DNA from 2 places in the Clostridium sp. LY3-2 genome. Region 1 is predicted to be linked to the other one. Evidence: riboswitches for the same ligand, from Rfam matches in the RefSeq annotation. Region 1 holds a riboswitch; the other holds the start of a gene.
The links. A riboswitch is a leader RNA that binds a small molecule or an ion and turns the genes downstream of it on or off. The one in region 1 is predicted to bind cobalamin.
Positions count from the first base shown of each region.

Region 1 (4,440 bases):
TATCTTTTTTTTATCTAATAATATTTTAGTTGCAGCTTTAGATGCTGCAGTAGCCGTTGAACCTGTAGTATACCCGCACCTTAAAAATTTTTTTCCACTTCTAACAAACATATCAACCATAGTTTTATCTTGCATTGCACATATACATAAGCGCATTTACAATTGCTGCAGCTACTGTGCTTCCACCTTTTCTTCCCTTTACAGTTATATAAGGTATTTTTAAATCATCTAATCCCTCTTTACTTTCCTTTGCTCCAACAAACCCTACCGGAACTGCAATTATTAAATCAGGTTTAACTAAGTTATTTAAAATCATCTCTCTTAATTTAAATAGTGCTGTAGGTGCGTTTCCAAAAACATAAATATTTACTCCATCTTTTGATGCTTTTTCTACAGCTGCCATTGACCTTGTAATCTCTTTTTCTTTTGCAATTTTATATACCTCTTCTAAGCTAACAAAACACTCAACAGAACCATTTAGCTTTTCTAAAGCTTTTTTATTAATTCCCTGCTTTGCCATATTAGTATCTGTATATATAAGAGGTGAGTTTTTTAATACCTCTTTTGCTTTATCTATAAAGTCTTCACTCATCTCTAAAAGATTTGCGTATTCAAAGTCAGCCGTAGTATGAATAACTCTTTTTACTATTTTTAATTCTTCTTCGTTAAATGAATGATCTTCCATTTCACTTTCTATTATTTCAAAGCTTTTTTCTTCTATCATTCCTGGATTTTTTATATAAGTCATTATTTTTCACCTTCTAAATCTAAAATATTATCTAAAAAATCTAAATTCTTATAAAAATGTATATGAGGATATTGAGCTATAGTATTATTCTTTTTATAGCCGCACTTCCAATTAATTTTGTTTCCTAAAACATCTGTTTTTTCTATATCAAAAATATTTTCTCTATTTCCTATACATTTTGATTTATGGAATTCGTGTATGTTTATATCATTTTTAAATCCTTTTAAAACTGCATAACCAAAGTTTTGAAGAGAGTTTGTCATAACAACTTCTGAGTTGAAAAAGTTTACCATATCAAATCCTTCTATACTTTTATTTAAATACATAAATCCACCACATTCAGCGTAGCATTTAAGTCCCTTACTTAAGCTCTCTCTAATGCTTTTAAGCATAGATTTATTATTTGATAATTCATTTTTAAAGACTTCAGGGTAGCCTCCACCTATATATAGAAAATCTATATCTTTAGGTAGTTCTTTATCATTTAAAGGACTAAAGTAAACTACTTCCCCTATACTCTCTAAAATCTCTAAATTTTCTTTATAATAGAAGTTAAATGCTTTATCATAAGCAATAGCTATCTTTATATCTCTTTTCTTTATCTCTAATTTTTTATTTTCTATACTTATATCCTTTGCATAATCTATAATTTTTTCTAAGTTTATATGTTTATTAACTAAATCACTACATTTATCTAAAACTTCTGAAATTTTTTCTGTTTCTATACTTTGGACTAATCCTAAGTGTCTTGATTTAAGGCTAATAGATTCATCTTTAGGAATATATCCTAAAACGTCAACATCACAATTTTTATTAACTAATTCTTTTAAAAGGTTATAATATTTTTCTGATACTTTATTAAATATAACCCCTTTAATGTTTGCACCCTTAAAGTTTTTAATACCGTTTATCTCAGCACAGATAGTTAAGCTTTGTGCCTTTGGAGTCATAACTAAAATAATTGGAATATGGTTAAATTCTTTAGAAAGATGGTATGTTGAAAATTCTTCATCTAATCCTTTTCCATCATAAAGCCCCATAACCCCTTCTATAATGCTTATATCGCCGCATCCCTTACTTAAAGAATAGGAAACTCCTGATTTTCCCATAAGGAACATATCTAAATTTCTTGAATCTATCCCAGTTGCAAGTTTATGAAACTCTTTATCTATATAATCTGGACCTACTTTGTATCCTTGTACCTTTAATCCTCTTTTTGTTAATGCTTTCATTATCCCTAAAGTTACAGTAGTTTTACCACCACCACTACAGTTTGATGAGATTATTATTCTTTTCATTTTTCATACCTTTCTTTGTTTTTCCAACATTTAAATATCTATTATTAATACAATCTTTAACTCTATCAATATATAACTTTCTAAAGCCTTCTATTTCACCAAGGCCTTTTAAAAATAAACTAACATTAAATCCTTCCTTTTCTAAGATAGTCTTCCATGAATCTTCTTCATCAGATGCCATATCATTTAAAACGTGATCTCCGCAAACAACCATAAGAGGAAGTAGCATTATATCTTTTACATTATCCTTTTTTATTCTATTAATTACATTTTCTAAACTTGGATATCCTTCTACCGTTCCAACGTATACGTTATCTAAGCCTTCGTCTTGTAATACAGCTTGTATGCATCCATAAGCAGATGTAGCATAATGAGATGTTCCATGTCCAAAAAGAACAGTATTTTTGTCTTTTATTATTTCTTTTATAGAATTTATAAATAATGAATAATCATCTGGTGCTTCTTTTGTTCCTTGAAAATATAATATTGGTCTTCCAACCTTTATATCTGAAAATTTTTCTTTAAATCTATCTTTTACATTAACTATGTAGTCATATTCTTCTCCTGGTATTATATGAAGTGGCTGCATAATAACCTCTTTATAACCCATTTTATGTATTTCTTCTAACGCTTCTTCAGGAGTTAAAATTTCTTCTCCAATCCCCCTTAACTTTTTAATAATCATATGTGATGTAAAGGCTCTAAAGATATCATAATCTTTAAAAGAATCTTTTATATCTTCTTCTATTCTTTCTATTGAATTTTCTAATGCACTCTTATAACTTGTCCCAAAACTTACAACTAATATTGCTTTTTTCATTAAAATCTCCCTCATAAACTTTTTTTAATTTACTTTTTATATAATAAAGTGGCTTAAGCTATGCTATCTAATAACCTGTACTATTAAATTAAATTAAATTTTAAATATATAGTTTAATTTAAAATTTCTATACATAAAAAAAGCACCCTTACTCTGTAAGGATGCTATAAGTACAACAAAAAAACTTTAAAAGAAAACTTCTTTTAAAGACACTTTTCGTTTAGCTTCCCACCGAAACTTATGAAAATTAATATAGGCAGGTCTCCTGACTTAAGCTTCATTCTCCTCTTATACCTTCCCAAATAAACAACTTCAGTGGCATATTATAAGACTTGTCTGCTATTACAGTAGCGGGGGCTGTAGTGGATTCAAACCACTTTCCCTTTTAATCTAAAATAATATTTTAGAACCATATATTAAAAATATTCGTTTTTTCTAAGTGATTATATATTAAAAATTTATTAAAGTCAACATTACTTTTTTAATAAGTTATAGTCTTATTTTAATTTTTAATATAAAATATAGTAATACGACTCATAAAGGAGGAAAAAAATGAAAACAAAAAAAATACTTTTAGGTGGAATTATTACTTTAGCTATATTAGCCTTAATAATACTTGGAGTTTATAATTTTTCTTTTAAGCCAAAAGAGACTGTAGACTCTATAAATAAAACTGTAACAATCGACCCTATTAAATTATCGAAAAAATTTTTACCTAAGGATATAAACTTAAGCTTAGAAGAATTAACAGCCGAATCAAACACAAAATTCAACTCAAACGAAATTACTGACTTGTTTATAGAAGCTATAAATGAGATGCCAGATTTAAAAAATTCTCTAAGTGGTATAAAAGTATCTTTAGATAATGATTTAATAAATGTATATGCTAATATAAACTACTATAATATTCCTTTCCAATTAAAATTAGTTTTTTCAGCAAAAGCAGTGGATGGAAAAGGTATATTACATTATGAAAGTGGAAATTTAGGATTTATATCTATTTCAAAAGATACAATATTTAACAATTTAGAAAACAATTCATTAATAACTTTTGATAAAAATTCAGGTGATATAATCTTATCTTTAGAGGGTTTAGATAACATAGACATAAAAGATATGAAGGTTCAAGATGGTGATTTAGTAATCAATTTCAGAGGAACAATAAAATTTTGGGATTGGCTTAAAAAATAATATTGACACTGTTAAAATCCTGTGATAAAATAAAACTTTTGTATTTTTAACAGATATGTGTTACAATATAAAAAGAACTTAATAAGGAGGCGTTTACTTTGTTCAATATTGGTGATAAAGTTGTCTACCCTAGTCAAGGTGTTGGCACTATAGAAAACATAGAACAAAAAGATTTTCTTGGGAATAAACAAGATTATTATTATATTACTTTAACTAATAATCTTAAAGTAATGTTACCTACTAAGAAGCATTACTTCAGAACAAGAATTAAATCAAAAACTTACAAACCTTAATTTTTTAAATGACACAGTTGATATTATTTCTAGTAAAAATAGCAAAGAAAGATTTGATATAAATTCTACAAAAATCAAATCTGGTTCTTT
Region 1 is NZ_JAMDLQ010000035.1:12,642-17,081, forward strand. It holds gene cbiD (cobalt-precorrin-5B (C(1))-methyltransferase CbiD) at 1-120, opposite strand, end outside; gene M4I33_RS11665 (precorrin-8X methylmutase) at 125-748, opposite strand; gene M4I33_RS11670 (cobyrinate a,c-diamide synthase) at 748-2,046, opposite strand; gene M4I33_RS11675 (sirohydrochlorin cobaltochelatase) at 2,015-2,866, opposite strand; cobalamin riboswitch at 3,104-3,295, opposite strand; gene M4I33_RS11680 (hypothetical protein) at 3,419-4,057, shown strand; gene M4I33_RS11685 (CarD family transcriptional regulator) at 4,156-4,350, shown strand; gene M4I33_RS16940 (hypothetical protein) at 4,376-4,440, shown strand, end outside.

Region 2 (4,440 bases), on a different contig from region 1:
AAAGGAATAAAAGAAATAAAAGAAAAGATTAAAGAATTTAACTTTCCAGATTGTAAAAACAACTATACAACGGGACTTAAAAGAACTAATGAAACTTTTAAACTTATCTATAAAAATAAAGATTTTGAAGTTTTAGAAGGCTTTAAGGAATATGACTTTGGAGATTTCGAATTAAAATCCTATGAAGAATTAAAAGATAATAAAGAATATTTAAATTGGATTTTAGATGAGAGTTTAGAATTTAAAGTTCCAAAGGGAGAATCAAGAAAAGAATTTAAAACTAGAATAGAAAAAGCTTTAATTTCTTTAATAGATTCTTTAGAAAAAAATGATGAAAAAGAGGCTTTAGTACTTTGTCATGGGGGAACTATAGCAAGTCTTTTAGAAAGTTTTAATGAAGAAAATAAAAGTTTTTATGATTATCATCCAAACTGCATAGAAGGCTACACCCTTGAAGTTTTAAAAGAAAAAGGAAAACTAAAATTAAATATACTAGAAAGGTTTTAAAAATGATAGAGATTATAATAGGATATATTTTAGATTTAATAATAGGAGATCCAAATAACCCTTATCATCCTATAAGATTTATTGGAAACCTCTCTAAATCTTTAGAAGGATTTTTTAGAAAGAGAATTTCTAAAAATCTTAAATTAAGTGGTATTTTAACTAATCTGTCTGTAATATTTATAACGTTTTTTGTAGTTTTATTTATAACTAAAGGTACAAGTTATATTAATACTTATCTAGGGATAATAGTATCTGGAATATTAATATATTTTACAATATCAGCTAAATGTTTAAAGGTTGAAGGATTAAAGGTTATAAAGGAATTAGAAAATGGAAATATAATTGAAGCTAGAAAAAAATTATCATATATAGTTGGAAGAGACACAGATAAATTAAACGAAAGCGAAATTTATAGGGCAGTAATTGAGACCGCTTCAGAAAATATGTCAGATGGAATAATAGCACCTTTATTTTATGCAGGAATCGGGGGAGCTCCTTTAGCTTTTTTATATAAGGCTGTTAATACTTGTGATTCTATGTTTGGCTACAAGAATGAAAAATACATAGATTTTGGATTTTCTTCAGCTAAGGTTGATGACATATTTAATTATATTCCAGCTAGGATAACAAGTTATTTAATTATTATAGCTTCTTTTTTATTAAGATATAAATATAAAGAAAGTTATAAAATATATAAAAGAGATAGATATAATCACTCAAGTCCAAATAGTGCACACCCAGAAGCGGCAGTTAGTGGAGCGCTTTCTGTAATGCTTGGGGGAAGTAACTATTACTTTGGGAAATTAGTTAAAAAAGATACTATAGGGGATAAATTAAAAGAAATAGAAAAAAGTGATGTTATAAAGACAAATAAAATTTTAGATTTAGTTACTTTTTTAGGGGTAGTTTTAGCTATAATTATTTTCTTTGTAATACATATTTTTTTATAGAGGTAAATTCATATGAAAAATAGTCATGGTGGAAATATTGATGAAATAAAGAGAAATTACAAAATTAAAGATTTAGTAGACTTTTCAGCAAATATAAACCCTTTAGGGCTTTCAAAAACTGTTAAGGAAGCTATGATAAATGCTATAGAAGACGTGGTTCATTACCCAGATATCACTTATTTAGATTTAATAAATAGCATAAGTGAATTTGAAAATATAGAAAAGAATAATATATTTTTAGGAAATGGTGCAGCGGAAGTTATATTTAATATAGTAAGAGGCTTAAAGCCTAAAAGGGCACTGCTTTACGGGCCAAGTTTTTCAGAATATAGAGAAGCTTTAAACTCAGTAGATTGCAATATAGATTATTATATATTAAAAGATAAGTGTAATTTGGATTTAGGGATTTTAGATATGATTAATAAAGAAACAGATATAATCTTTATTTGTAATCCAAATAATCCAACAGGGGCTTTATGTAAAAGAGATATGATTGAAGAAATATTAAAGGCTTCAAAAAGAAAAGATGTTACAGTTGTAATTGATGAATCTTTTTTAGAGTTTGTTAGAAATTCTAAGGAATTTACTTTAATTAATAGTTTAAAACATTATGATAACTTAATTATAGTTAAGTCTTTAACTAAGATTTTTGCCTTTCCTGGAATAAGGCTTGGATACGGATTAACTAAAAGTAAAGAATACTTAGAAAAAATAAATAAAAACACTATATCTTGGAGCGTAAACACTATAGCAAATAAAGCTGGAATTGCAGCTTTAAAAGAAAGTTTATATATTAAAAATACTATTTCGTTTGTAGAAGAAGAAAATAAGTTTTTATTTAATAATTTAAGCTTATTTAAAGATTTAAAGGTATTTAAAGGTTATGCGAATTTCATATTTTTTAAGACCTTTAAAAATATAGATTTAAAAGAAGAACTTTTAAAATATGGAATTTTAATAAGGAGTTGCGAAAACTATATAGGACTAGATATGAGTTATTATAGAGTTGCAGTTAGAACTAGAGAAGAAAATATTAAATTAATAAAATCTCTTCAAGAAATTGTAAATTAATAATCTCAAATGATAAATAATTGACAATTGGATAATTAAATAATATAATCATTCTGATAAAAATAATAATTGGTGTATATTACTTAAAAGGGAATAGAGTGTAAATCTCTAACTACCCCAGTAACCGTGATGTGGACGAGGCCTAAATTATAGTCACTATATTAAATTATGGGAAGGCTAGGCTAAGGGTGAAGCTAAGTCGGGATACCTGCCAAATTATTTATACGACTTACTATAACCTTCTGAGGGTGGGGTTATAGTGCTAATAGGATTTTTTTATATAAGCATACCTTCACGCGGTGTGTTTTTTTTAATCCCTAAAATTAACGCCTCAAAATTATAATGGAGGAAAAGTGATGAGAAATTTTAAAAAGTTATTGTCAGTAGTAGTTTTAACGATATTTTCGTTAGCTATTTTTACAGGCTGCGCAGGTAAAACTGTTACTATGAAAGATATGGAAGGTACAGAGTTTAAAGTACCTAAAAAGATTGAGAGAATAGTATCTACAGCACCTTCTAATACTGAAATTTTAGTAGGTCTTGGATTAGGTGATAAAATTGTAGGAGTAGATAAATATTCAGCTGATATAAAAGGGTTAAAAAGTGATGTAACTAAAATAGACTTTAGAAACCCAGACGCTGAAGCTATAATTGCCCTTAAACCAGATGTTATTATTGCATCAGGTCATAATAGAGAAGGAAAAGAAGATCCATTTAAGGCTTTAAAAGATGCAGGTATCCCAGTTGTATACCTACCTACAGCAGAAAGCATAAACGGAATCTATGATGATATAAATTTCTTAGGGAAGCTTACTGGAACTGAAGAAAAAGGAACTGAAATGGTAAGTAACTTAAAAGGCGAGGTTGATAAAATCAAAGCTATAGGTGAAAAGATTAAAGATAAGAAAACTGTATACTTTGAAATAGGTTCAGGTGAAAAACTTTATAGTTTCGGTAGTGATACATTCTTAAATGAATTATTAACTACAATAGGAGCAGAAAATATATTTAAAGACCAAAAAGGTTGGATCTCACCTAGTGAAGAATCAGTAATAAAGAAAAATCCAGATGTAATCTTAACAAACGAAGATTACATAAAAGATGCTACAAAACAAATAGAAAAACGCCCAGGATTTAATACTATAAACGCAGTTAAAAATAAAGAGGTATTCTTAGTAGATAAAAATGCAACTTCACGTCCAAGTCAAAACGTAATAAGTGCATTAAAACAAATTGCAAAGGATATTTATCCAAAAGAATATGCAAACATCTAAAAAAATAAAAATTAAGATAAGCTTAGGAGTAATCCTAAGCTTACTGATTATCTGTATTGGAACTTCTCTTGGAAGTTCCAATATTGATTTATTAGATACAGTTTCAATAATAGCGAATAAGCTATTTAATATACCTCTTAGGGCGGGGATTGAATCTAAAGATATTGCGATAATTTGGCTTTTAAGGCTACCTAGGGTGCTTTTAGCTTTCGGGGTAGGCGCATCACTTGCAGTATCTGGTGCGGTAATACAATCTATCTTAAAAAATCCTTTAGCATCACCTTATACTTTAGGAGTATCATCTGGTGCATCTTTAGGTGTTGGAATATATATAGTTTTAGGAATAACTATACCTTTTGTAGGGAATTTAGCACTTCCTTTTATAGGGTTTTTGTTTGGAGTTTTAACTGTATTTTTAGTAATAATATTTTCAAGTAAAGTAGATAGAGGCTTATCTAATAATACAGTAATACTTTCAGGAATGGTTTTATCTCTTTTTGCAAGTGCAGTCTTAACTACAGTTACAGCACTTTGTAGTGAGGATATTAAAGCTATAACTATGTGGCAGATGGGATCATTCTCTATGAAGAGTTGGTCTTATGTTTTTGCAGGACTTCCATTTTTTATAATAGGAGTAA
Region 2 is NZ_JAMDLQ010000014.1:63,183-67,622, forward strand. It holds gene M4I33_RS04230 (histidine phosphatase family protein) at 1-507, shown strand, start outside; gene cbiB (adenosylcobinamide-phosphate synthase CbiB) at 510-1,457, shown strand; gene cobD (threonine-phosphate decarboxylase CobD) at 1,470-2,528, shown strand; cobalamin riboswitch at 2,582-2,759, shown strand; gene M4I33_RS04245 (ABC transporter substrate-binding protein) at 2,885-3,802, shown strand; gene M4I33_RS04250 (iron ABC transporter permease) at 3,789-4,440, shown strand, end outside.
Region 2: another riboswitch for cobalamin. It lies ahead of M4I33_RS04245 (ABC transporter substrate-binding protein); the one in region 1 lies ahead of M4I33_RS11675 (sirohydrochlorin cobaltochelatase).